3 regions of the Peribacillus sp. B65 genome follow, and region 3 is predicted to be linked to each of the others. Evidence: riboswitches for the same ligand, from Rfam matches in the RefSeq annotation. Region 3 holds a riboswitch; each other region holds the start of a gene.
What was found. A riboswitch is a leader RNA that binds a small molecule or an ion and turns the genes downstream of it on or off. The one in region 3 is predicted to bind S-adenosylmethionine.
Positions count from the first base shown of each region.

Region 1: it holds a riboswitch for S-adenosylmethionine, as region 3 does, so the genes downstream of both, mtnW (2,3-diketo-5-methylthiopentyl-1-phosphate enolase) here and mmuP (S-methylmethionine permease) in region 3, are expected to answer to the same signal.
Region 2: it holds a riboswitch for S-adenosylmethionine, as region 3 does, so the genes downstream of both, ACSR9O_RS12820 (O-acetylhomoserine aminocarboxypropyltransferase/cysteine synthase family protein) here and mmuP (S-methylmethionine permease) in region 3, are expected to answer to the same signal.

Region 1 covers NZ_CP195840.1:4,682,579-4,690,755, forward strand. Annotated here, with positions in the region: gene ACSR9O_RS22870 (YncE family protein) at 1-333, opposite strand, end outside; gene yoyC (protein YoyC) at 452-811, opposite strand; gene ACSR9O_RS22880 (DNA alkylation repair protein) at 828-1,070, shown strand; partial or broken gene ACSR9O_RS22885 (DUF2188 domain-containing protein) at 1,128-1,274, opposite strand; gene ACSR9O_RS22890 (CobW family GTP-binding protein) at 1,343-2,266, opposite strand; gene ACSR9O_RS22895 (cupin domain-containing protein) at 2,705-3,238, opposite strand; gene ACSR9O_RS22900 (methylthioribulose 1-phosphate dehydratase) at 3,263-3,892, opposite strand; gene ACSR9O_RS22905 (2-hydroxy-3-keto-5-methylthiopentenyl-1-phosphate phosphatase) at 3,889-4,548, opposite strand; gene mtnW (2,3-diketo-5-methylthiopentyl-1-phosphate enolase) at 4,555-5,787, opposite strand; SAM riboswitch class I at 5,893-6,046, opposite strand; gene ACSR9O_RS22915 (pyridoxal phosphate-dependent aminotransferase) at 6,178-7,350, opposite strand; gene ACSR9O_RS22920 (carbon-nitrogen family hydrolase) at 7,450-8,177, shown strand, end outside.
Region 2 covers NZ_CP195840.1:2,618,135-2,626,311, forward strand. Annotated here, with positions in the region: gene ACSR9O_RS12790 (acetyl-CoA C-acetyltransferase) at 1-964, shown strand, start outside; gene ACSR9O_RS12795 (acyl-CoA dehydrogenase FadE) at 1,033-2,820, shown strand; gene ACSR9O_RS12800 (arsenate reductase family protein) at 2,961-3,317, shown strand; gene gcvH (glycine cleavage system protein GcvH) at 3,414-3,797, shown strand; gene ACSR9O_RS12810 (toprim domain-containing protein) at 3,890-4,255, shown strand; gene ACSR9O_RS12815 (thioredoxin family protein) at 4,259-4,567, shown strand; SAM riboswitch class I at 4,712-4,819, shown strand; gene ACSR9O_RS12820 (O-acetylhomoserine aminocarboxypropyltransferase/cysteine synthase family protein) at 4,919-6,229, shown strand; SAM riboswitch class I at 6,345-6,457, shown strand; gene ACSR9O_RS12825 (methionine ABC transporter ATP-binding protein) at 6,611-7,645, shown strand; gene ACSR9O_RS12830 (methionine ABC transporter permease) at 7,638-8,177, shown strand, end outside.
Region 3 covers NZ_CP195840.1:3,117,241-3,125,417, forward strand. Annotated here, with positions in the region: gene aspA (aspartate ammonia-lyase) at 1-1,074, opposite strand, end outside; gene ACSR9O_RS15205 (asparaginase) at 1,098-2,087, opposite strand; gene ACSR9O_RS15210 (helix-turn-helix domain-containing protein) at 2,317-2,691, shown strand; gene ACSR9O_RS15215 (hypothetical protein) at 3,124-3,291, opposite strand; gene mmuM (homocysteine S-methyltransferase) at 3,523-4,485, opposite strand; gene mmuP (S-methylmethionine permease) at 4,482-5,870, opposite strand; SAM riboswitch class I at 5,954-6,056, opposite strand; gene ACSR9O_RS15230 (flavin reductase family protein) at 6,281-6,889, opposite strand; gene ACSR9O_RS15235 (alpha/beta hydrolase) at 6,907-7,515, opposite strand; gene ACSR9O_RS15240 (ring-cleaving dioxygenase) at 7,515-8,177, opposite strand, start outside.

The DNA.
Region 1 (8,177 bases), 1.6 Mb from region 3:
ACGTAACAATTGCATATTGACGATTCCTTTCCCAATTTCCCAACTGTTTATCATTTTTCCTGCTGATAAAGAGTAAACTTGGACTTTCTTCATCTCTTTTCCATAAAGCAGGATAGTATCTTTGTCTGCCAGGAGCAGGGCTCCGGTAAATGGTTCTGAAATATCCCATTTTGCAAATGGATGATAGTTTTCATCTATAAAAGTCAGAGAAGTATCCTTGATATTGACAGTCGCCAGGAAAGATTCACTTTTATTGATTTTAGTAAATGCATTACCGCTATTACACCCAGTAAGCAGTACGATGGCAAGAAAAAGCCCAATGCCCCACTTCATATTTTAAGCTCCTTATTCATTAAATATCTATTTTTTTAAAATTTTAACAATGATTTGTGAAAAAAGTATGAAGCGGATAAGAATATTTGCTAACAAGCACCCGTATCACAATCTGGAATCATAATCTTTCCAATTCAGTGATATAGAGCATGACGATTGCATTTTTCATTTCTTCCGAAAGCGAAGATTCCATCACGCGTTTAATGGAGAGGTAAAATTTCTCCAATACTGGTTTTCGGGCACGGGGATGGGCATTTTCATCCAAAAGCTCACGGCGGACGAGTTCCGGCAAAACTTCCCTTCCACCTCCATCGGTCACCTTACGATTGTTCCATATGCTTAAATAAGCCACCAGTAATTCTTCTTGCCTGATATTTTCCTTCATAGTATCCCTTCCATCCATTACTAATTCATACATATTATTGATCAAGTTCGTAAAGACTATCTTAATAATACGATTACGCTTTTTAAAATTCAAAAAAGGAGTGAGTACAGTGTCTCAAGTATACCGCTGTCCGAATTGCCGGACAAATAAATCTCGCTTCAATCTCATTCAGCAAGTAGCAACCCCTGTTAAAAAGGATCCGCAATCCGGTGAGATTGTTGAACAATATTCGAACGATTCCCTTCAGCCGTTCCATCTAGCATATAATGGTCCTGAAGTTCGGGTGCAATGTGCTGCGTGCGGATTAATAGAAGACGAAAAGACATTTGCCGCCTTTGGAATGCAAGAATAAAAATGGTCAGACCCTCAAATGGGTCTGACCATTTTTTCAATCTTTTCCCACCGACATCTTAGCCCGGTCTATGGCAATTGGAATGGCTTTCCCATCCTCATATCCTTCATCCAATAATGCATTCGCGATCTCTATAGCCTTTTCCCTGACATCTTTATCTAGATTCTTCATCGAATTTGGGTAATCGTTCTTATTCCATGGCATTAATACCGCCTCCTTGATAAGAAAGTCTTCTTATATGTTTCCCTTCTTTTATGGGCGGTAAACGTTTATCAGACCGCTCTCGCTTCCAAAGCTTTCAACTGACCGATCAACATTTCCTCATCCAACTTTTCCCCGATGATGACGATATTCAATGGCATTTTCATCATTTCATTCATATACATCGGCATTCCGTAGGAGTATTGAAATAAATGGGGGTATTGTGAATGTGTAAAGGAAATGTATCCTTTCATTCTATATACCGTTTCCGGCAGGGACCTAAGCCACTCTTCAAAGTCGGTTTGTGCCACGGCACCTTCAAAGGTATGAACGACTGCAGTTAAATGCAAATTGTCATGTACATCAAGCTTTTGATGGCTATTTTGCCGATTTCTTTGCATCCCTTGCAATGATTTCAAGGAAACGTCTGCATACTCCGTCAATAAACATACAGCATCCGTATTCAGTGCCTGTATCGTATATATCAGCTGTGCGGCCTCCATCTCACTTACTAAATCCGCTTTATTCAATAGTATGAAATCGGCATGGTGGATTTGCTCGGCAAGCAGCTGTCGAAGCTGCGGAGACAGTTCCTCGCGATCGCGCCACCTTAATAAATCGACCACGGTGATAATCCCTTTATACTCCAGCCTTTTGGCGAAGATCGGGGACATGATGCCATCCAATACTTCAACTGGATGAGCAGCGCCCGTCGTTTCAATATAAACCGCATCCAAGTCATTTTCGGTTAGCAATTCATGAAGCTGAACTTCCAGTTTATCTTGAATTGTGCAGCAGATGCACCCGTCAAACAACTCCTTCAGAGGCACTCCATCACCAATGAGTCCGCTGTCAACCGATACACTGCCGAGCTCATTTAAAAGCACGGCCACTTTTCTGCCCGCGTCACTTTCCTGCTTTAATATATTTCGAAGAAGCGTCGTTTTCCCGCTGCCGAGAAAGCCGCCCAATATGTACACTTCGGTTGTTTTCATTCTTATCTGCTCCTATGATCCTGTTAAATTCGATTCCGTTAAATTTTATCATAATTACCTTACTAAAGCACTTGCCGGATTCACATAAAAAAACCAGCCCGTAAGCTGGTTTCAGACTAGGCAAATTCGAAGAAAAGCGAGTTCGACTGCAGTTTTTTATTTAAAAACGTCCAGTCGATTTCAGAAATCCGCTCCCTTTCCGCCGACTGTCTCCCGAGCCTCCTCGACGCAAGCGTCTGTGGGGCCTCGGCTAGCCAGTTATTCGGCAGGAGTGTCGCAAATTTCTTCAATCTTGCGAGATTTCTTTCCTATAAAATAGAAAAAACACAAAGGGATTAATCATGTTTTTTTATAAAATCAAGGTTAGGTGAGATCATCCCGACTTCCCTTTTTTCTACAAATAAAAACCAGCCCGTAAGCTGGTTTTTTAACATTGATTCATGCTTGAACTTCGTCTTTTTCGTAAATCGGCACCCATCCTGCCGCTGTAACGAAAATGCGGACAGCAACAGTTTTTCTATCTTCTGCAAGCGTGAAATAATGTCTTGTTGATTCTGGTACACTAATAAGATCACCTGGATTAAGGCGCACGTCAAACCACTGTTTCTCTTTGCCTTCAATCGCAAAGATACTCGTACCGCCTGCTATGAAACGCACTTCATCATCTTCATGGTGATGTTCCTGCTTAAAGTTTTCAAGCATTTGATCCAAGTTCGGATTCGCATCGGATAATGTGATGATATCATGCGCTTTATAGCCTCTTCTTTCGGAGATTTCCGCTATCTCTGATTGGAATGCTGCAAGGATTTCCTCCTTTTCAGTATCTGTTAGATCGTATTTTTCCACGAGATGGGCCGGTAATTTAGAAATGTCCCATTGCTCATAAATAACCCCTTGTGTTTCTAAAAAGCCTTTTACCTGTTCACCGTTTTCAATAACCTCGTTTGTTTCCTGGAATCTGATCGTCGCCATCATTCATTCCTCCTACATTAGTGTTTATCTTAAAGAAACTGCAAATGCCTTTTGTTGATTAAGCAACAGTTGATATTGAAATAAAAATTCGCAAGCTTCAAGTATTCTCTTTGCTTCGAGTCCGCTTTTACCCCAAACCGTAATACCATGATTGCGGATCAGCACGGCGCCAGAGTCTTCTTCGACATGTGGCTCGAACTTATCTGATAACAGCGGAATGTCAGCATGATTATATATGATTGGAATCCGAAGTTCCGAATCTTCATCCCACCGACCGGTCGCTTTAATGATTTCATGATTACGAAATGAAACTTGGCCTTCATCCCCGTACAATTCGGATATCACATTATTTTCAACTGTATGGACATGGAGTACACAGTTCGCATTCGTTTTCCGGTAAATGACTGTATGAAGTAAAGTTTCGGCCGATGGTCTTAGGTTCGTTTCTTCAACTGGCTTTCCTTTTAAATCCACCAGTAAAAAGTCCGAATCCGATTGCTTCCTTTTATCCTTACCGCTTGCCGTAATATAAAAGAAAGGTCTTTTAGGCTCCCGAATGGACAAGTTCCCGCTAGTTCCCATAAACCAATCCCTTTCGGCCAGTTCAGCTTTAATATCTGCCAGCTCCTGCCATTCTTTAGAATGATTATTCACGCTTTACCCACCTTTTGCTGCTTAATAATATCAATTACATCAAAAAACGTTTCAAATCCTTGATGTGGAATCCCTTCCCTATCGCATTTTTCAAGCAGTATGTCACGGGCTATGACAAAATCCGCCTGTTTTGCAGCTTCAAAATCCGTTACTGAATCTCCAATAACGAATTTAAAATCTTCCGCACCCGCAATTTCCCTCATAATGGATGGCTTGCAGCAACCGCAACCATTATTACATTGATCATCACAAGAATGCGGCCACTCAATATAAATCTTTTCCTTATCAAAAAATGCACGGTTGCAATAAACGGACTCTGTTGGCAAGATATCATTTAAAAGCGGAGCAATGAAAAAATCCATGCCCCCGCTTACAATATATAAAGGGATGTTGGCTTGTTTCGTATACTCAACGAATTCATAAAACCCTGGACGAATGCCGGCCGTCTTTCTTACATATTGGATGATGTCATCCTTCAAGCCGCTATCAAGCAGGGAAAACATATCCCCTACTCCTGAAGATATACTGATTTTTTGCTGAAGGACACCGTCTTTCAACGCTTCCCATTCCGGAGGCGCAAATTTCTTCATGATGGAAATGATATTATCCGAGTTGGTGATCGTTCCGTCAAAATCACAAAAGATGATCGGTTTCATTATTTCTTATAGGCCTCCCCATAACACAAGAGCTTTTTTTAGTGTTTCATCCTCAGCAGCCGCTTCAGATAGTTCCTTTCCTGCCAGTACGGCTTCCACAGCGGATCGGAAAGCCTTTGCCCCGCCATCTGCTCCATCAGGATGCCCGTGAATTCCACCTCCGGCATTAATCACACTATCGATTCCAAAATCCTTGATTAGATCCGGAACCATGCCCGGATGAATGCCAGCAGAGGGAACAGGGAAGGCTTTTTTCCATGAAAGTTCATCTTTTGTCAGAGCTTCAGCAATCGCCAAGGTCTCCTTTTTTTCAAGTGCGACACTTCCATAAGGGGACGGAAACAAGGATAAATCCGCACCTGATAACCTTACTAATTTACCAAGCAATAATGGATAGCCGACCCCATAAAATGATGAAGCTGACAATGCCCCGCTATATGCGGGGTGCGCCATGATCGGCAGCTTGATACGATCATGTTCACTCAAGGCCTGCAATACATCCAAACCATATGTATGAACGTTGAACAACAAGGCATCTGCCCCTGCATCAGCCGCTTGCTCTGCCTTATCCAATAATTCAAATGTTTTCCCTGATAGATTGACTGCATATAAAGTTCGGTGGCCAGTGGTTTCATAGACATCATTCAATATTCTTTTTCCCGTTTTTATTCTATCGAAAAATGGAGTCAGTTCCTGGTCAAAGAGGATCTCATCATCTTTAACTAGGTCGACACCTCCTAATGCTTGTTGCCTCAGTTGCTCATTATGGAATGTTAGGTCTCTTCCTAATACACCTTTAAAGATGCTCATCACCAGGGGCCGGTTAAATACGCCAATCTTTTTCCTAATGCCTTCAATGCCAAATTGCGGCCCGGGAAAGGCTTTTTGGATATCACCGACAAAATCCAAGTCGATAAGTTTTATTTCCCCGTCCAATGAAAGTTTGCCGAAGACCGTCGTTAGGATTGCAGGTAAATCATTGGAGAAATTCCTTGCCGGATAGGCAATTTTAATAAGCGAACGGTATACTTTACGATTAAAGTAGCTGTTTGCCCTCTCTTCTTCGGAAAGTGGTGTCACCGATACGACGCGTCCCTTATGTTTTTCCAGTTGTTTCTGGACTAAATGGGGCAGGTCCGTCCATGTCCCGACAGTCAAACCTAAGGCAATGCTCTCTGCTTTTTTCTCATGATTTCCCTTAGAATCATGAATTAAATAAGTAGCGACTATCTCGCTCATTTGATCACTCCTATATCACGTTAGTAAACTCTCGATGTCATTAACCTGAAATGGTCTCAAAATGGCAAAAGCCCCTTCATAAAGAAGAGGCTTTAATAAGCCATCTTCTTATCTCCCAGCCATTGGCTGCAAGAATTAGCACCGTGCCTTGTGGATTTCAAGAAAAATCCGGCGAAGAATTCCGCCCCATTTTACAATGGAATTACGGTCGGTTGCTGGGCTTCATAGGGCTAGTCCCTCCACCTGCTCAAAATAAGAAAACGCTGATATATAAATTTGCATCCAAGTATCGAAAGATTAAGAATTTATTTTGTATTCTGACAGGTAATCCCTACTTTGTCAATAAGTTTTAACTATTTAAGGGTGAATTAATCGGATATATCATTGTGGTTAAAATAATTTTAATTTACTTATCCGTTCCACAGCCTCTTTCAGCCGTTCTTCCGAAGTCAGCAGCCCTACCCTGACATAACCTTCGCCAAATTCACCAAATCCATTCCCTGCGGCAACAGCAACGTGGGCATGCGTTAATAAATAGTCTGCAAAACTCTCGGACGTAAAACCTTTAGGTACCTTGAGCCAGGCAAAAAATGATGCAGCAGGAGCTTTGACATCCCAGCCGATTGCCCTCAATCCCTCAATGAAAACATTCCTTCGTCCCTCGTACATCTGCACTAACTGCTCTACACAGCTCTGCGAGTCAAGCAAAGCGCTTGCGGCAGCTTCTTGTATCGCCGGGAACAGACTCACATAAAGATGGTCTTGTAATAGTTCAAGAGCTTCTATGACACTCTTATTCCCCACTGCGAAGCCGACTCTCCACCCTGCCATATTGTATGTTTTCGATAGTGTGTATATTTCTATTCCTATTTCCTTCGCTCCCTCTGACTGGAGAAAGCTTATCGGTTTTTTTCCGTCGAATCCTATCGCCCCATAAGCGAAGTCGTGGACCACACAAATTGAATGCTCTTTTGCAGTAGAGACGGTCTCATCAAAGAAACTTTCAGTTGCAGAAGCACCTGTGGGATTGTTCGGATAGTTCAAGAACATCATTTTGGCTTTATCAAGCACTTCTTTATGTATGTCACTGTATTTTGGAAGAAAATCATTTTCTTCTGTCAAGGGCATGAATTCGGTCTTTGCCTGGGCTAAAACAACACCGGAAAGATAATCCGGATAGCCGGGATCCGGAACAAGGATCGTATCACCCGGATTCAATAAACACTGCGGCAGTTCGACAAGGCCTGCCTTTCCCCCGAAGAGAATCGCCACTTCACTTTTCGGATCCAGCTTGACACCGAATTCACGTTCATAAAAGACGGCAGCAGCATCTTTTAAATATTGATGCCCCCGGAATGGCGAATATTTATGATTAATCGTTTTTTCAGCGGCAGACTGCAAGCTTTTCACGATATGGTCTGGTGTCGGCTGATCAGGGTTTCCCTGGCCTAAATTAATGACATCATGTCCTTGCTCCGTGATGGCATTGACTTTTGCGACTAGTGAGGCAAAAAACTGCTTGGGCAGGTCCTGAAGCTGTCTGGATTTTTCGAATTGCACCATTTATACACCTTCTCTGAAATTTCTTGAAATTCTAGACACAAATGATATATGTTTATCATAGTCTTGTAAAGCATTTTTTACATGTGGGGGTTTTAAACGATGAAGTGGAAAATAGCTTGTATTCAAATGGATATAGCATTCGGGCAACCGGATATCAATTTTCAGGTTGCGGAACAATGGTTGGAAAAAGCAGCACGGTCAGAACCCGATATCGTCATTTTACCAGAGCTTTGGACAACCGGATACGACTTAAGCAGGTTAAATGAGATTGCTGATCAAGAGGCGGAAAAAACGATTGAATTTCTTAAAACACAGGCAAGGAAACACGAGATTCACATAGTAGGCGGTTCCATTGCGAAAAAAACAAGCAAGGGAATCTATAACACCATGATCATCATCGATAAACAGGGAAGTCTCATAAAAGAATATGATAAGCTTCACTTATTTCAGTTAATGGATGAACATCATTTCCTGAAGCCAGGAGAAAAGGATGGTTTATTTACTCTTGATGAAAAAATATGTGCTGGTTTCATTTGTTATGACATCCGTTTCCCTGAATGGCAGCGAGCGCATACCGCTAAAGGCGCCGAAGTTCTATTCGTTACGGCTGAATGGCCAAAGCCGAGACTCGATCACTGGAGAGCCTTATTGATTAGCCGTGCCATCGAGAACCAAGCCTATGTAGTAGCCGTTAATCGCTCAGGCTCTGATGTCAATAATATATTTGCCGGTCATTCCCTGATTATTGATCCTTGGGGAAATATCATAAGTGAAGCCGGAGAAGGAAACGAACTCCTGACAGGCACCTTGAACTTCAATAAAGTTAC
Region 2 (8,177 bases), 500 kb from region 3:
TGCATTGGCAGGATTACCTTATACAGTACCGGCCATAACGATTAATCGTTACTGTTCAAGCGGGCTGCAAAGCATCGCTTATGGAGCGGAAAGGATCATGCTCGGCCAAAGTGATACTGTCATTGCAGGCGGAGCGGAATCCATGAGCCTTTTGCCAATGATGGGCCATGTAACACGTCCGAACGCGAGACTTGCGGAAACGGCACCGGAATATTATATGGGTATGGGCCACACTGCTGAAGCCGTTGCAAAAAAATACGGCATTTCCCGTGACGATCAAGATGCATTTTCTGTTCGTAGTCATCAAAAGGCGGCGAAGGCCATTGCAGAAGGAAAGTTTTCGGATGAGATCGTACCGGTTGACGTAACCCTTCGTTCAGTGGGACCAGATCTTAAGTTAAAGGAAAAAACATTTACATTTACACAGGATGAGGGCGTTCGTCCAGGCACCACTGCTGAAGTGCTAAAAAAACTAAGACCTGCATTCTCTGTTACAGGCTCCGTAACAGCAGGGAATTCCTCACAAACGAGTGACGGTGCAGCCGCGGTCATGGTCATGGATGGGGAAAAGGCCTCTTCATTAGGGATGAAACCGATGGGTAAGTTCCGTTCCTTTGCTGTAGCGGGAGTACCGCCTGAAATCATGGGTATCGGACCGATTGCAGCCATTCCTAAAGCTTTGAAGCTAGCGGGTCTTGAGTTATCGGATATTGGTTTATTTGAATTGAATGAAGCCTTTGCTTCCCAATCCATTCAAATCATTCGTGAGCTCGGTTTGAATGAAGAGATTGTCAATGTAAATGGCGGAGCCATCGCCTTAGGCCATCCACTAGGATGTTCGGGGGCAAAACTGACATTAAGCCTGCTACATGAAATGAAGCGCAGAAACCAACAGTTCGGAGTCGTGACAATGTGTATTGGCGGCGGAATGGGTGCTGCTGGAGTATTTGAATTATTTGCTTAATCCCCCCCTCCCGGAAGCTGTCATGCTTCCGGCGGATTTACTATCTTAAATACTTAGGAGGAAATAACATGTCCAATCAAACTACAGATAACCTCATTAAAGGCGGAGCCTTTTTAGTAGAAGATATTACGTATGATCAAGTGTTTACACCGGAAGATTATTCTGATGAGCATAAAATGATCGCCAAAACTACCGAGGATTTCGTAGAGAATGAAATTCTGCCGCAGGTTGAACATTTAGAAAACCATGAATTTGACCGTTCCGTTAAATTACTGAAGCATGCAGGTGAAATCGGTTTACTTGGTGCTGATGTTCCTGAGGAATACAGCGGACTGGGTCTTGATAAAATCAGTTCGGCATTGATCACAGAAAAAATGGCACTTTCAGGCGGCTTTGGAATTACGCATGGTGCACATGTAGGTATCGGATCTTTGCCGATCGTATTATTCGGGAATGAAGAACAAAAGAAAAAATACCTCCCTTTACTGGCAACGGGTGAGAAGATTGCTGCGTATGCCTTAACGGAACCAAGCTCAGGTTCAGATGCCTTGGGAGCAAAAACGACAGCGAAATTGAATGCCCAAGGAACACACTATATTCTAAATGGTGAAAAACAATGGATTACAAATGCAGGTTTTGCAGATGTCTTCTGTGTATACGCCAAAATCGACGGCGAAAAATTCTCCGCTTTCATTGTTGAGCGTGATTATGATGGCGTATCAACTGGTGCTGAAGAGAAGAAAATGGGAATCAAAAGCTCATCTACACGTACATTAATCCTTGAAGATGTACATGTGCCAGTCGAAAACCTTTTGGGTGTAGCCGGAAAAGGACATGTCATCGCTTTCAATATCCTGAATATCGGCCGTTATAAATTAGGTGTCGGTGCAGTCGGCGGATCTAAACGTGCCCTTGAGATTACAGCAGCTTATACGAATCAACGTCAACAGTTCAAAACGAAAATTTCCGATTTTAACTTGACGAAAGAAAAACTTGCAACAATGGCATCCAAAATTTATGCAGCAGAAAGCTCTGTATACCGTACCGTTGGCCTTTATGAACAAAGACAAAGCAAATTGACGGATGAGCAAGTGAAAGATGGTAAATCAATGGCTGCTGCAATCGCTGAATATGCCATTGAGTGTTCATTGAATAAATTCTTCGCTTCCGAAGTGTTGGATTATGTTACGGACGAAGGCGTACAGCTTCATGGTGGCTATGGTTTCATGCAGGAGTATGAAATTGAAAAAGCATATCGTGATTCCCGGATTAACCGGATCTTTGAAGGTACAAATGAAATCAATCGATTGCTTGTCCCTGGAACTTTCCTGAAGAAAGCACTTAAAGGGGAATTGCCGCTTCTTCAAAAGGCTCAAAGCCTGCAAGAGGAATTAATGATGATGATGCCGGAAGAACCTGGCGATGAGCCATTGGCACAAGAAAAAATGCTTGTTAGGAATGCTAAGAAAATCGGGATTCTGGCAGCTGGCCTTGCTGCACAGAAATACGGCAAAACTCTTGATCAAGAACAAGAAATCCTCTCCAACATTGCTGATATCGCATCCCTTGCCTATGCAGCGGAATCCGTGGTATTGCGTACGGAAAAAGCAATAGCAGCTACAGGCCTGGAGAAGAACAAACAAAAAGTGCTTTACACAGAAATCTTCGTTCAGGAAGCTTTCAATGAAATAGAACAGCACGCAAAGGAAACGTTAATCGCAGTGGAAACAGGCGATACTCTTCGCATCATGCTTGCGTCGCTCCGTAAGCTGACAAGGCATAATCCGATCAATGTCATTGCGAAAAAACGTGAAGCTTCCGTCAAGGTAATCGAAGCTGAAAAATATGCTCTTTAAGAAATGAATCAAAATCAGTAAAGGGAATGCCCGAGAAGGCATTCCCTTATTTCCTTTGATGAAATCGCATTGGAAATTCAAAAGACAATTCGTTGTATTGCGTGATGAAAACGGGTATTCTATTGATAGGTGGTGAAATGATGGGCTTAACATTATATTGGTACCCAAAATGCGGCACATGCCGTAACGCGAAGAAGTGGCTTGATAATCATGAACTGCAATATGAAGCAATCCATATAGCGGAAAATCCGCCTTCGCGAACAGAAATAGAACAACTATATAAAATCAGCAATTTGGAGTTGAAGAAGTTTTTCAATACTAGCGGTCAAAAATATCGGGAGCTTGGCTTAAAGGATAAGCTGAAAGAAGCTTCTGAAGCAGAGATGCTTGATATATTGTCCACAGATGGCATGCTTCTGAAAAGGCCGATTGTTACGGATGGCACCAAAGTGACGGTAGGTTTCAAAGAGGAGCAATTCGAACAGGTTTGGAACTGAAAATTTCTCGAAATATTTGGTTAATTCCTTACTTAAACAAACAATCTACCTTATAATGGAATAGATAAAATAAGATGTACATATGGAGGGTTAATAATGACAACAACACCAAAAGAACTTCGTTACACAAAAGAACATGAATGGGTCAAAACGGAAGATGGAACAGTGCGCATTGGAATTACAGCTTTCGCACAGTCCGAGCTTGGGGACATCGTATTCGTTGAGCTTCCGGAAATCGGCGATGAATTGAAAGCGAACGAACCATTCGGAAGTGTTGAATCCGTTAAGACCGTTTCTGAGCTTTATGCACCTATCAGTGGCAAGGTTGTTGAAGTAAACGAAGATTTAAGTGACAACCCTGAATATGTAAATGAGTCTCCTTATGAAAAGGCATGGATGGTCGTGCTTGAACCATCTAATAGCAGTGATATTGAAAGCTTGATGAGCGCTGAAGAGTATGAGAGTTTAATCAACGGTTAAAAAAAAGGAGAGGGGGGACTGAAAAGGCCTGCTCTCTTTTTCATTTGGTACCGTGGCAGTTGCACACATAATTCGTGAGATGGAGTGATGACATGGAGTGGGGCGAATTCGATAAAGTGATCATTGTAGAAGGCAGTTCCGATAGAAGAAAAGTTGCCTCCGTTTTAAATGAAGATGTGGAAATTAGATGTACGAATGGGACCATATCATTAACTAAGCTGGATGAATTAGTGGATGAATTGATGGACCGTGATGTTTATCTCCTTTTTGACGCAGATGAATCAGGAGAAAAGCTGCGGAAGCAGTTCCGAATGGAAATGCCTGAGGCGAACCACCTGTATATTAATAAAATGTACAAAGAAGTGGAAAGCTCACCCGAACATCATATCGCAACTGTGCTTCTATCTGCCAATATGAATGTGAAAATGAAATTTTTAAGTCAAAGGGTGAACGACTAATTGATGCAGGAATGGAAAGAAGAAGAGTGTAAGCTTGCTGTTGAAAATGGGGAAACCTTTTGCTTATATTTATATACCCCTTTATGCGGCACTTGTCAGGTTGCCTCCAAGATGCTGACGATATCCTTGGAGCTATTCCCGGAATTGAAGGCAGGCAAAATGAATATGAATTATGTCCAAGCAATTGCCGAATCATATGAAATCGAAAGTGTTCCATGTTTATTGTTTTTCAAAGAAGGACGGCTGCACAAAAAAATATATGCCTTTCAATCCGTTCCTTATTTGTACGGATTGCTTAAGGAAATCAGCTAAGAAACCAATCAGAACCGTGGTTGGTTTCTTTGTTGCGGACATATGAATGCTAGATGAAATTAAACAAAGAATATTCTAACAATTCATTGACTGATTTAATCTAAAATGCTATATTTTGAATTAAGTAACGGCAGAATTTAATAGTTCTTATCAAGAGTGGCGGAGGGACTGGCCCGACGAAGCCCGGCAACCGGTATAAATTTTTATATACGGTGCTAATTCCAGCAGAGTGTTGGCTCTGGTAGATGAGGTGTATTCTTGAAACCTCTTCTTATTGAAGTGGTTTTTTTGTTTATAAAAGGCCAAACATCATATAATTCCAACTAAATCCATAGAAAAAGGTGAAATCATATGTCAGGGAAAAAATTGCGTTTCGAAACATTGAGTGTTCATGGCGGTCTGCAAGCTGATGAAACAGGTGCACGTGCAGTTCCTATCTACCAAAGCAATGCATACTTGTTCAAAGACACCGACCATGCAGCGAATTTATTTGGCCTAAAGGAGAATGGCTATATATATTCACGACTCCATAATCCCACGATCAGCGTTTTTGAGGAAAGAATGGCCTTATTGGAAGGCGGAATCGGCGGATTGGCAACAGCAAGCGGAATGGCTGCCATCTCACTTTCAATCCTGAATATTGCCGCTGCAGGGGATGAGATTGTTTCAGCATCTACATTATATGGCGGTACGTATAACCTTTTTGAAAATACTCTTCCTAAATACGGGATTAAAGTGAAGTTCGTTTCTCCTGATGACCCTGAAAATTTCAAAAGGGCGATTACGCCAAGAACTAAAGCCATTTTTGCTGAAACCATCGGAAATCCAAGTTTGAGGGTGCTTGATATTGAAGCGGTAGCGAAAATCGCCCATGATGCCGGAATACCTTTAATCATTGATAATACCTTTGCGACACCGTATCTATGCAGACCAATTGATTTTGGAGCCGATATTGTCATCCATTCCGCTACAAAATGGCTTCTGGGAAATGGAACTACGCTTGGTGGTGTCATCGTGGATGGAGGGAAATTCGATTGGAACTCGCCAAATTACCCTGGCTTCACAGAGCCTGACCCAAGTTACGACAATCTGGTATACGCCGAGGCAGTTGGACCTGCCGCATTCATAACGAAAGCCCGAGTCCAGTTACTCCGTGATTTAGGACCTGCGCTAAGTGCCCAAAGTGCATTCCAGTTTACGCTGGGACTTGAAACGCTGCATGTAAGGATGAAAGAGCATCTATCGAACACCAAGTCTGTCATTAAATATTTAAAAAACCATCCTGCGGTGACTTGGGTTTCACATCCTGGTGATGAGGATCATCCCGATAAAGCCCTTGCGGAAAAATATTTGCCAAAGGGAGCTGGATCTGTTGTGACTTTTGGGATACAAGGTAATCGAGAAGCTGGGGCAAAACTTATCAATTCGGTGGAATTATGGTCCCATGTAGCGAATGTTGGGGATGCGAAGAGCTTGATCATCCACCCAGCCAGTACGACCCATCAACAATTGAATGAGGCAGGTCTTGCGAAAGCGGGTGTGAGTGCCGACCAAGTCCGTTTATCGATTGGGATTGAAAATGTAGAGGATTTAATAGAAGATTTGGAGCAGGCAATTGAAAAAGCGACGAATATCGTCTCCTTGACATCCAAAACGGTTTAAGTAAAGTTTCTGTATGCTTGTACTAGAAATATTATACATTGCGCTCCTTTTTTATCTATGATAAAATTTCTCCATACTAAAGAACTTAATGATGTACAAATATTCTATATATTAGCTCTTATCAAGAGAGGTGGAGGGATGTGCCCGATGAAACCCGGCAACCGACAAGGAGATTTCCTTGGAAAGGTGCCAATTCACACAAAGTTTAATCACTTTGGAAGATGAGAGGAAGGCCTGTTTCTTCACCTGCCTTTCTGCTCATGCAGAAAGGTTTTTTCTGTTTTAATTGGGTAAACTTTTACATGATATGAGAAACAGACTAATAATGTAGAGAAATCAACTAAGTTCATAGGTTTTATTGGATAAAAGAGGTGAGGGTTAATGATCACATTGACGAAAGTCAGTAAGCTGTTCCGAACAGGAAAAGGAAACAGTGAGACAATCAAGGCTGTAAATAATGTGAATGTTGAAATAAATAAAGGCGAGATTTTCGGTATCATCGGTTACAGTGGAGCGGGGAAAAGTACTTTGATCAGAATGCTCAATGGATTGGAAACACCAACAGAGGGATCCGTTGTAGTTGCTGAGAAGGAAATTTCAAAAATTAAAGGGGCTCAGCTCCGCAAGGCCCGTCAAGAAATCAGCATGATTTTCCAACATTTCAATTTATTATGGTCGAGGACCGTTCAGGAGAATATATCTTTCCCATTGGAAATTGCAGGAGTTTCTAAACCTGAGCGAACCAAGCGTGTGAACGAATTGATCAAGTTAGTAGGATTGGAAGGCAGGGAAAAGGCCTATCCATCACAATTAAGCGGAGGGCAAAAGCAAAGGGTGGGAATAGCCAGGGCTCTGGCAAATGACCCTAAAGTGCTGCTGTGTGATGAAGCGACTTCTGCCTTGGATCCGCAGACTACCGACTCCATACTCGAATTGCTTGTTGACATCAATCAGCGTTTGGGGTTGACGATCGTCCTGATAACACATGAAATGCATGTGATCCGCAAAATCTGCCATCGCGTCGCCGTGATGGAAAGTGGGCAAGTTGTTGAACAGGGACCTGTCCTGGATGTTTTCAAGAACCCTAAAGAACAAATGACGAAGCGTTTCGTGCAACAGGTAACGGAACCGGAAGAAACGAAAGAAACGATGGACCATTTGCTCGAACGCTATCCTGCAGGCAAAGTGATTCAATTGACCTTTGTAGGCGATCATGCCGAAAGCCCGTTGATCACCAAGCTTGTACGTAACTTCGAGTTGGATGTCAATATCGTTCAAGGTAAGATATCCCAAACAAGAAGCGGTTCATATGGAACACTGTTTATCCATCTTGATGGCACTGAGGATGAAATGCTCCGCGCAATCGAATTCATTAAAGCACAACAGGTAGGCGTGGAGGTGATTACTCATGCTTGAAGAATTATTGCCGAATGTTGATTGGGAAGACATTATTGAAGCTACGAGGGAAACGCTTTACATGACAAGCGTCTCTGTAGTGGCAACCTTTTTTATAGGCATAATATTAGGATTGATCCTGTTCCTGACAGGGAAGGGTAATATGTGGGAAAACCGGGCAGTCAACGGGATCATGAGTGCTGTCGTCAATATTTTCCGTTCCATTCCATTTCTTATTTTGATCGTGCTGCTCATTCCTTTCACTAAAGCGCTAGTCGGTTCCATGATCGGAGAGAACGCTGCACTGCCGGCACTTATTATCGGTGCGGCACCATTTTATGCGCGTATGGTAGAAATCGGCCTTCGTGAAATCGATAAAGGTGTAATTGAAGCCGCTAAATCGATGGGAGCAAAAACGAGCACGATCATTTGGAAGGTCCTTCTTCCAGAGTCAATGCCTGCACTTATTTCCGGGATTACGGTAACATCGATTGCATTGGTTGGATATACCGCAATGGCCGGGGTCATCGGCGCAGGCGGGCTTGGTAATCTA
Region 3 (8,177 bases):
TTGTCCTGCTTCTGATGCTAAGCAAATCGTATTATCGTTCCCGATCACTTGGAAAGCGACTTGGTTAATCAATTCTGGCATTACTGGATTTACTTTTCCTGGCATGATGGATGAACCTGGTTGACGAGCTGGAAGTGTGATTTCCCCTAATCCCGCTCTTGGTCCTGAAGCCATCAAACGTAAATCATTAGCAATTTTAGACATATTCATCATACATACTTTCAATGAAGCTGACACTTCAGTATAAGCATCCGTATTTTGAGTTGCATCTACTAAATGTTCTGCTCCTACAAGCGGCAAGTTACTGATCTCAGCTAAATATGTAACAACATTTTCAATGTAACGCGGATCTGCGTTCAATCCCGTTCCCACTGCTGTTGCTCCCATATTCACTTCATATAAATGTTGACGTGATTGACTGATTCGTTTTATATCGCGATCCAACACACGACTGTAAGCCTCAAATTCTTGACCAAGGCGAATTGGCACTGCGTCCTGAAGATGTGTGCGTCCCATTTTGATAACATGATCAAATTGTTTTGCTTTATTCTTTAAGACCGTACTCATCTTGGTCATTGTTTGCAACAATTGCTCTAAAAGTCGTAGTGTTGATAAATGAATGGCAGTAGGGAATACGTCATTGGTTGATTGCGACATGTTAACATGGCTATTTGGACTAACATGTGCATAATCACCTTTATTGTGTCCCATAAGTTCTAACGCACGGTTGGCAACGATTTCATTAATGTTCATATTCATCGATGTCCCTGCGCCGCCTTGAATTGGGTCAACGATGAAATATTCATGCCACTTTCCATCAATCACTTCTTCAGAAGCTTTGACGATAGCGCTTCCAATACCATCATATAACCTTTTGGTATCCATATTTGCTAAAGCGGCTGCTTTTTTAATCATCGCTAGTGCACGAATCATTTCTTCATTGACTTTGTAACCGGTAATCGGAAAATTCTCTACAGCGCGTAGAGTTTGTATTCCATAATAAACATCTGCCGGAATTTCCTTTTCCCCTAGAAAGTCTTTCTCGATTCGGTATGTTCTCTCTTCTATCAACATTTCCTCTTGCCCCTTTGTTTGTTCTAGAATGTGATGTCCTCTGCAATCGGTGTTTCCATCATTTCCTTCACTTTTTTAGGATCCCGTGTCTTGGCTAAAATCCACATCAACTTCGGAATGATGGCTTCTGTATTCATATTTCTGGAACGAATGATGACATTCTTGTTCACTTTTCGTCCAACTTCGTAAATATCCATATCTTCCCCTTCTTCTAAACATTGGGTAGTAATGACTACGGATATTCCGCATTGTACTAACTCATTCAATTTTTCTAAAATATTTCTTCCTTGAAAGGGAATACCACCGCTTCCATAACTTTCAATTACGATTCCCCGACATTGATTTTTCAGGAAATCAAAGAATTCAGGCTTAATACCGGGATGCAGCTTAACCAAAGCAACATCAGTACATAGGGAAGCATCTAACTTAGCTTCCTTATTCTTTGGTGAATGAACTGGCTTTAGATACTCAATTTTATCTTTGAATATGGTAGCAATATAAGGATAGTTAATACTTTCAAATGAATCATAGCTTTTCGTTCTCAATTTAATGGCTCTCGTACCCTGGATGACTCTACCATCAAAAACAACATATACTCCTCCAATATCTTCACAAGCAAACCGAATTGCATCAGAGATATTTCTTTTGGCATCTGTCTTTTTAAAGGCAATTGGGATCTGAGAACCTGTAATGACGATTGGTTTCCCTAAATCTTGTAACATATATGAGAGCGCAGCTGAAGTGTAAGCCATTGTATCTGTTCCATGGGTAATCACAAAGCCATCGTAATCATGGTAGTGCTCATGGATGGATTGTGCCATTTCTGTCCAATCTTCCGGCTGCATATTTGTACTATCAATATTCATCAAAGGCTTACTATCAATCTTGCATAGTAAATCCAATCCCGGTAGGTGACCTAAAATGTCGTCAGCTTTCATCTCTGGAACAAGTCCATTTTTTCCTTCTAACGATGCAATTGTACCACCTGTAGTAATCAACATCAACTTCTTGATTTTTGACTTCAACTTCTCCAATATACTACCCCCTATATAGCCTCCCTGTTTCACAATCATTCTTATCATTTCAGAAAAGGATGTTTCGCTGCAAATGTACATGTTACGCGTACACCACATGTTATTATAGTCATGTTTCATAGTGAAATCAAGCTAAAATTATTCATTACGCGTACACTTATTTCAATTTGATGTTATAATGGATTTATATAAAAGGAGAGTAATAAGAATGATTTTAAATAGATTGACTTCATTAAGGAAGGCCAAAAGATGGTCTTTACAATATACCGCTGACAGACTTGGAATCGCCAAGAGTACCTATGCAGGTTATGAATCGGGCCACCGCCGCCCTTCATTAGAAACGATTAATTTATTGGCAGGCCTATATGATACATCCACTGATTACATTCTAGGTCGGGTAGATCATCCTGCTAAAGATATTACCACAGAGTCACCTCAAGTCATGGAATTAACGGATTTACCAAATATGGAGCTAGCCGTTGATGGAATCTCTCTTTCTGAAGAGGAGACGATTCAATTTATCGCTTTTATTAGAGCTAAACGAGAAGTGGAAATAAATCGCGATAAACAAAATGAAACATAGCAGAAATTGGGCTTAAGACTTGTATATGGGGAACGAACCGTACTTCATCAGGTACTTATAATATTCACGATGTACCTGTCATGATTTATATCTAAAACTGTAAAAATTCCAGGGTTTTAACCAGTTAGGGTAAGCCGGTTCCGATTAATTAAGTTCGCCCTTTTTAGACGTTACCCTTAATTTTTTCTGGATGACAATGCAGGTTATACTTCCTTCTTAGTGACTTATGACTAATGCTAATGATGCGTGATGCGCCAAGCTGAGAAATTTGAGTTTTATTATTTATATAGAAGAAAGTCGGCTTATTATTTAGCTTACTTCCTTTTCCAACAAGGTATGATAGATATCTGTTCCCCTCCTGATTTATTAGTAATGAAAGAAAAAACCATAGCAAAAGCTCATGGTTTTCCCCCCGTATATACATGAAATATATTAAGGCATCTCGTCTTCTTTTTCCCGATTTTTAAAAGCTTCATGTGTGACAATATCCTCGATTTGTTCATACTGCCGGCTGTGTTCCTTCTCTTCGCTAATTCTATTATTAGGTAAATTTCCCGGATGGCCTTTTTCTTTGTGATTAAAATTTTTACCACGGCTCATACTCATTTCTCTCCTTTCTATTCATTGTTTGTTTAGTTTTCCCAAGCACACAAATATTATGATTTAATTTCTCCCATTCCTGTTTTTGAAGCGGTTTCTTTTTCAGCCTAAGAGATATGATAACTCGAATTTGAATAATGAATTCAAAAAGAACAGGAACCGCCTGATTATGACGCTTCCTGTTCCTTTAGTTAGGGTCTATATCATACATACTTTAAAACAGTACAAGGGCTAGGAGGATACCACCACGTAAGGTCGCCACTTTCTTGAAATGTCTTCAATATGATGTGGTGCCGTTCTACAGCATCCTCCAATTAAACGCGCACCTGCATGTTGCCATTCTTCAGATTTCAGGTCGAGCCTGTTACATGATTCTTGACCATGCCATGTTTTAGTTTCCGGATTATATGTTTCACCTGAATTCGGATAAACAATGATTGGTTTATCCGTGTTTGCACGCAGCACCTTGATGGCTTCCGTGATACATGAAACTGGCGCACAGTTGATGCCGATTGCTGCAATTTGCTCACTGTCCCCAAACAATCTTGTACACTCCTCGAGTGAAGTACCGTCACTTATCGCTTTTTCATTTTTCAATGAAAAGGATAGCCAAGCATACACTTCTGGATAATCCTTCAATAATGAATATAATACTTTTGCTTCTTGCAGGGAAGGAATCGTTTCAAATGCTAAAAGGTCAGCTCCAGCTTCAATCAACGCTGATATTCGTGAGCTATGGAATGCAATTAAAGTTTCATCCGAAACACCATAGTTTCCTACATATTCTGAACCATCTGCAAGATAAGCCCCATAAGGCCCAACAGATGCAGCAACCAATGGCTTAGGCCTAAGCGTTTGATTTTCTTCCTTCCAAAAATCATCTCTTGCTTTTCTTGCGAGTAAAACCGTTTTCCTGATTAGCTCCAAAGCCTCTTTTTCTTGTATTCCGCGGAGTGCGAAACCTTCAACAGTGGCTTGGTAGCTAGCCGTAATCGCACAATCCGCTCCAGCACGAAAATAGTCAGAATGCACTTGATAAATCACTTCTGGATTTTCAAGTAATACACGTGCAGACCAGAGCGGGTCGTCCAAATCACATCCATGCCTCTCTAGCTCTGTAGCTAAAGCTCCGTCTAAAATCATGACTGAATGATCTCGTAAAATAGCGTCAATTGGGTTAGTTTTAATGTTCATGATTTACTCCTCTTTTCTTTATGGTTTTGTGTCAGATAATAACTTCCATAGCAAATCAAAATAAATGGAATGCCACAATATAGTGCAATTCGTTGTGTAGGATCAAATGCAATTCCTATGCAAGAAGCTAGGCATAGCATAAAAGAAACGATTGGTACGAGTGGATATAATGGCGTTCGATAAGCTAAGTCATTTACTGAATTTCCTTCGTTTATATATCGTCTGCGAAATAGAAATTGCGACATGCTAATACTCATCCAAACTACAACAACGGCTAGTCCAGAAATGGATACAAGCACTATGTAAACAGTATCCGGTGCAATAATACTCGAAAACAGGGCTAAGCAGCCGCCCAACATACTGAAAAGGACTGCATTTATCGGAACTCCCCGTTTTGTCAATTTTGCAAATATTGGTGATATAGTTTCCTTATCTGCAAGTGACCAAAGCATTCTGGATGCCGCATACAGTCCTGAGTTTGCAGCAGACAAAATGGCAGTTAATATAACAAAGTTCATAATATCCGCTGCATATGGCACACCAATCCGTTCAAGAACTGCCACAAAGGGGCTTTCTAATACGCTTGCATCCGAAATAGGCAATAATGCGGATAATACAACGATGGTTCCTACAAAAAAGATAATCAATCTCCATAATGTCATACGGATTGCCTTTGGTATCGTTTTTTCTGGATTCACAGTTTCTCCAGCTGCAATTCCAATTAATTCAGTTCCAGAGAATGCGAAATTCACCGCAAGCATCGTCATTATAATGGCAAAAGCACCATTCGGAAATAAACCTTCACTTGTAAAATTGGAGAATAACGGAGCGGATTGTGAATGAATTATTGGAATGAAACCTAGCATTGCCGCTGCTCCCAAAATAATGAAAATCACAATGGCAAATACCTTTATAGACGCAAACCAGAATTCGGATTCAGCGAAAAATTTAACGGTCCACGCATTTAATGCCAAAACCAATATGGCAAATAGTGCACTCCATATCCAGACATTGATTGATGGAAACCATCTCTGCATCAACAATCCTGCAGCCGTGAATTCCGAACCAAGTGCAACTGTCCAAGTTAGCCAATACAACCAGGCTACTGTATACCCTGTCCCAGGACCTATGTATTTAGCTGAGTAGCTATGAAACGCACCTGTCTCGGGCATATGTACTGCCAGTTCCCCTAGACATAGCATGACTAGATAAACCACTAATGCCCCAATCAGATAGGAAAGGATGGTGCCAAACGGGCCTGCCTGTTGAATCGTATAACCCGAACTTAAGAATAAACCTGTTCCAATCACCCCGCCAAGCGATAGCATTATTATATGCCGTGCCTGCATTTTCCTTTGAAAATCATGCTTCCTTTTGTTCTCCATTCTTACTCTCCTTTATCTTGCATCCAGAAAAAACGAAAACGCACTCTAAAAAAGAGTGCGTTACTGACAAATAAACACATACGGTCTTATCTATCAAGGTTTCACCCCCTGGAATTAGCACAGTGTCATTGCAGACCTGTTGCTGAGGTTTCATAGGGCCAGTCCCTCCACCTCTCTGGATAAGAAATTATTTTTTTATAACTTTATCAATCTATGAAAAAATTGTCAAGTTTTGTTTCGGTTTGTAAAGACTTCCTTTAAAATCCAAACGATCAACGCACCTTTGGCATAGATATGAACTTGTTTTTGGAACAGTCGCTTACATTATAGAATTGTAAATAATGCTAACCGGGAATAATTTTTAAAAAATGACGACACCTTAAAAGATGACGCCATTTTTCTTATATTCCTTAAGGTCTTTCAATTTCAAATAATTCTCCTAGTTTTGTATAAGTATGACCCGCTAATCTTGCTACAGGTTTTAGCCCATTCTGGTCAATTCGGCCATTATGGTAAATCTCCTGCTCTATATGATAGCAGACTATTTTCCCTATCAATAAATCACAACCAGGTTTATTCTTGGAACCTGCCAAAGGTATCGCATGCTCCAATGTGCATTCAAAGCGTACCTTCGCTTCTTGCAATCCTGGTACCGACACCTTATCACTAACAGCCTGAGTGAAATTGGTAAGACCCAATTCACTTTCGTCAGACGGGAGTTCCTTGGCCGTTCGATTTGCATCAGCAACATTGTCTTCATCAGTGATATGAACAACGAATTCACCTGTTTGAATTGCATTTCGGGCCGTGTCCTTCAAAACTCCTTCTTTCCGTTGAACAGAAATGGAAATCATCGGAGGATTGGAACTGACTATGTTAAAAAAACTGAACGGCGCTATATTGATTGTACCGGTTTCGGATTGTGTCGTGACCAGGGCTATTGGTCTCGGTATGATGCTTCCAGTCAAAAACTTATAATTTTCCCGTTCTGTAAGACTTTCAGGATTTACTGAAATCATCTTCATCCCTCTCATTCTTATAAAAAGTTCTTTTGAAACCATGAACTTGCTGCATCAACCTCTGAACGTGTTAACTGATGACCGTAATTTTCCCAGTGAACGTCCACCGCAGCACCCGCTTGCAGTAAAATCCGATTAAGTTCATCAGTTTCTGCTGCGGGGCAAATCGGATCGTTTTTACCTGCAGCAATGAATACAGGTATATCCGATAGGGACGGCAAAGCAATCCCGCGTCTAGGCACCATTGGATGATGAAGAATCGCTCCTTTTAATGCCCCTTCGAAATGGAACATCAAACTTGCTGCTATGTTTGCACCATTAGAATAACCTAATGCCACCACTCTGTCACGATCGAAGTCATATTGTCCGGACGCTGATTCCAAGAAGTCATAAAGCTCCTTCGTACGGAAAATCAAATCTTCTTCATCAAAAACTCCTTCAGCCAGCCGGCGGAAATAACGGGGCATTCCGTTTTCAAGTACATTTCCCCGTACACTGAGTACGGATGATCCCGGTGAAACCATCTCCGATAATGGCAAAAGATCCGTTTCCGTTCCTCCAGTGCCATGTAAAAGCAAAAGCAACGGTGCATCTGGATTACTTCCTTTTTGAAAAATATGCTTCATCATTTATCCTCCTCTAGTACCCTCGGCACTGCCGGCAGTAACGTTTTCTCCATAATTTTCCTTTTTTCTTCAAGCCATGGCGGCAGCATTAATTTACTACCCATCGTTTCCTTCGTTTCATCATGAGCAAAGCCAGGTGGATCTGTGGCAACTTCAAAGAGTATGCCTCCATCTTCCCTGAAATAAATGGCATCGAAGTATTGGCGGTCTTTAAAGGGTGTCACGCCATAGCCATGGTTTGCGATATGTTCCCTCCATTCTTTATGATCTTCATTATCGCTTGCACGCCATGCAAGATGATGAACAGTTCCCACTCCGATTTTCCCATTTGGCAAAACCGTTTTTTTAACATCTATCAAATTTCCGATATCCGATGTGGATTTGAAGCGAATGAAATCGCCCTCTTCCCCCATCTTTTGCAAACCCATCACTTCCTCTAAAAGTTCCATCGTTTTGATCGGTTTAGACGTCAATAATACAGCACCGCCGAATCCCTTGATTGCCTTATCAGCTGGTACACCGCCGAATGACCACTCGCTATTTTTACCTTCTTTACGCTCAACCAGTTCAAGTTGCAATCCATGTGGGTCCTGAAATCCCAGATAATCCTCGCCGAAGCGTGAGATCTTTTCAAAGTCAATATTAAATTTACCCAAGCGCGT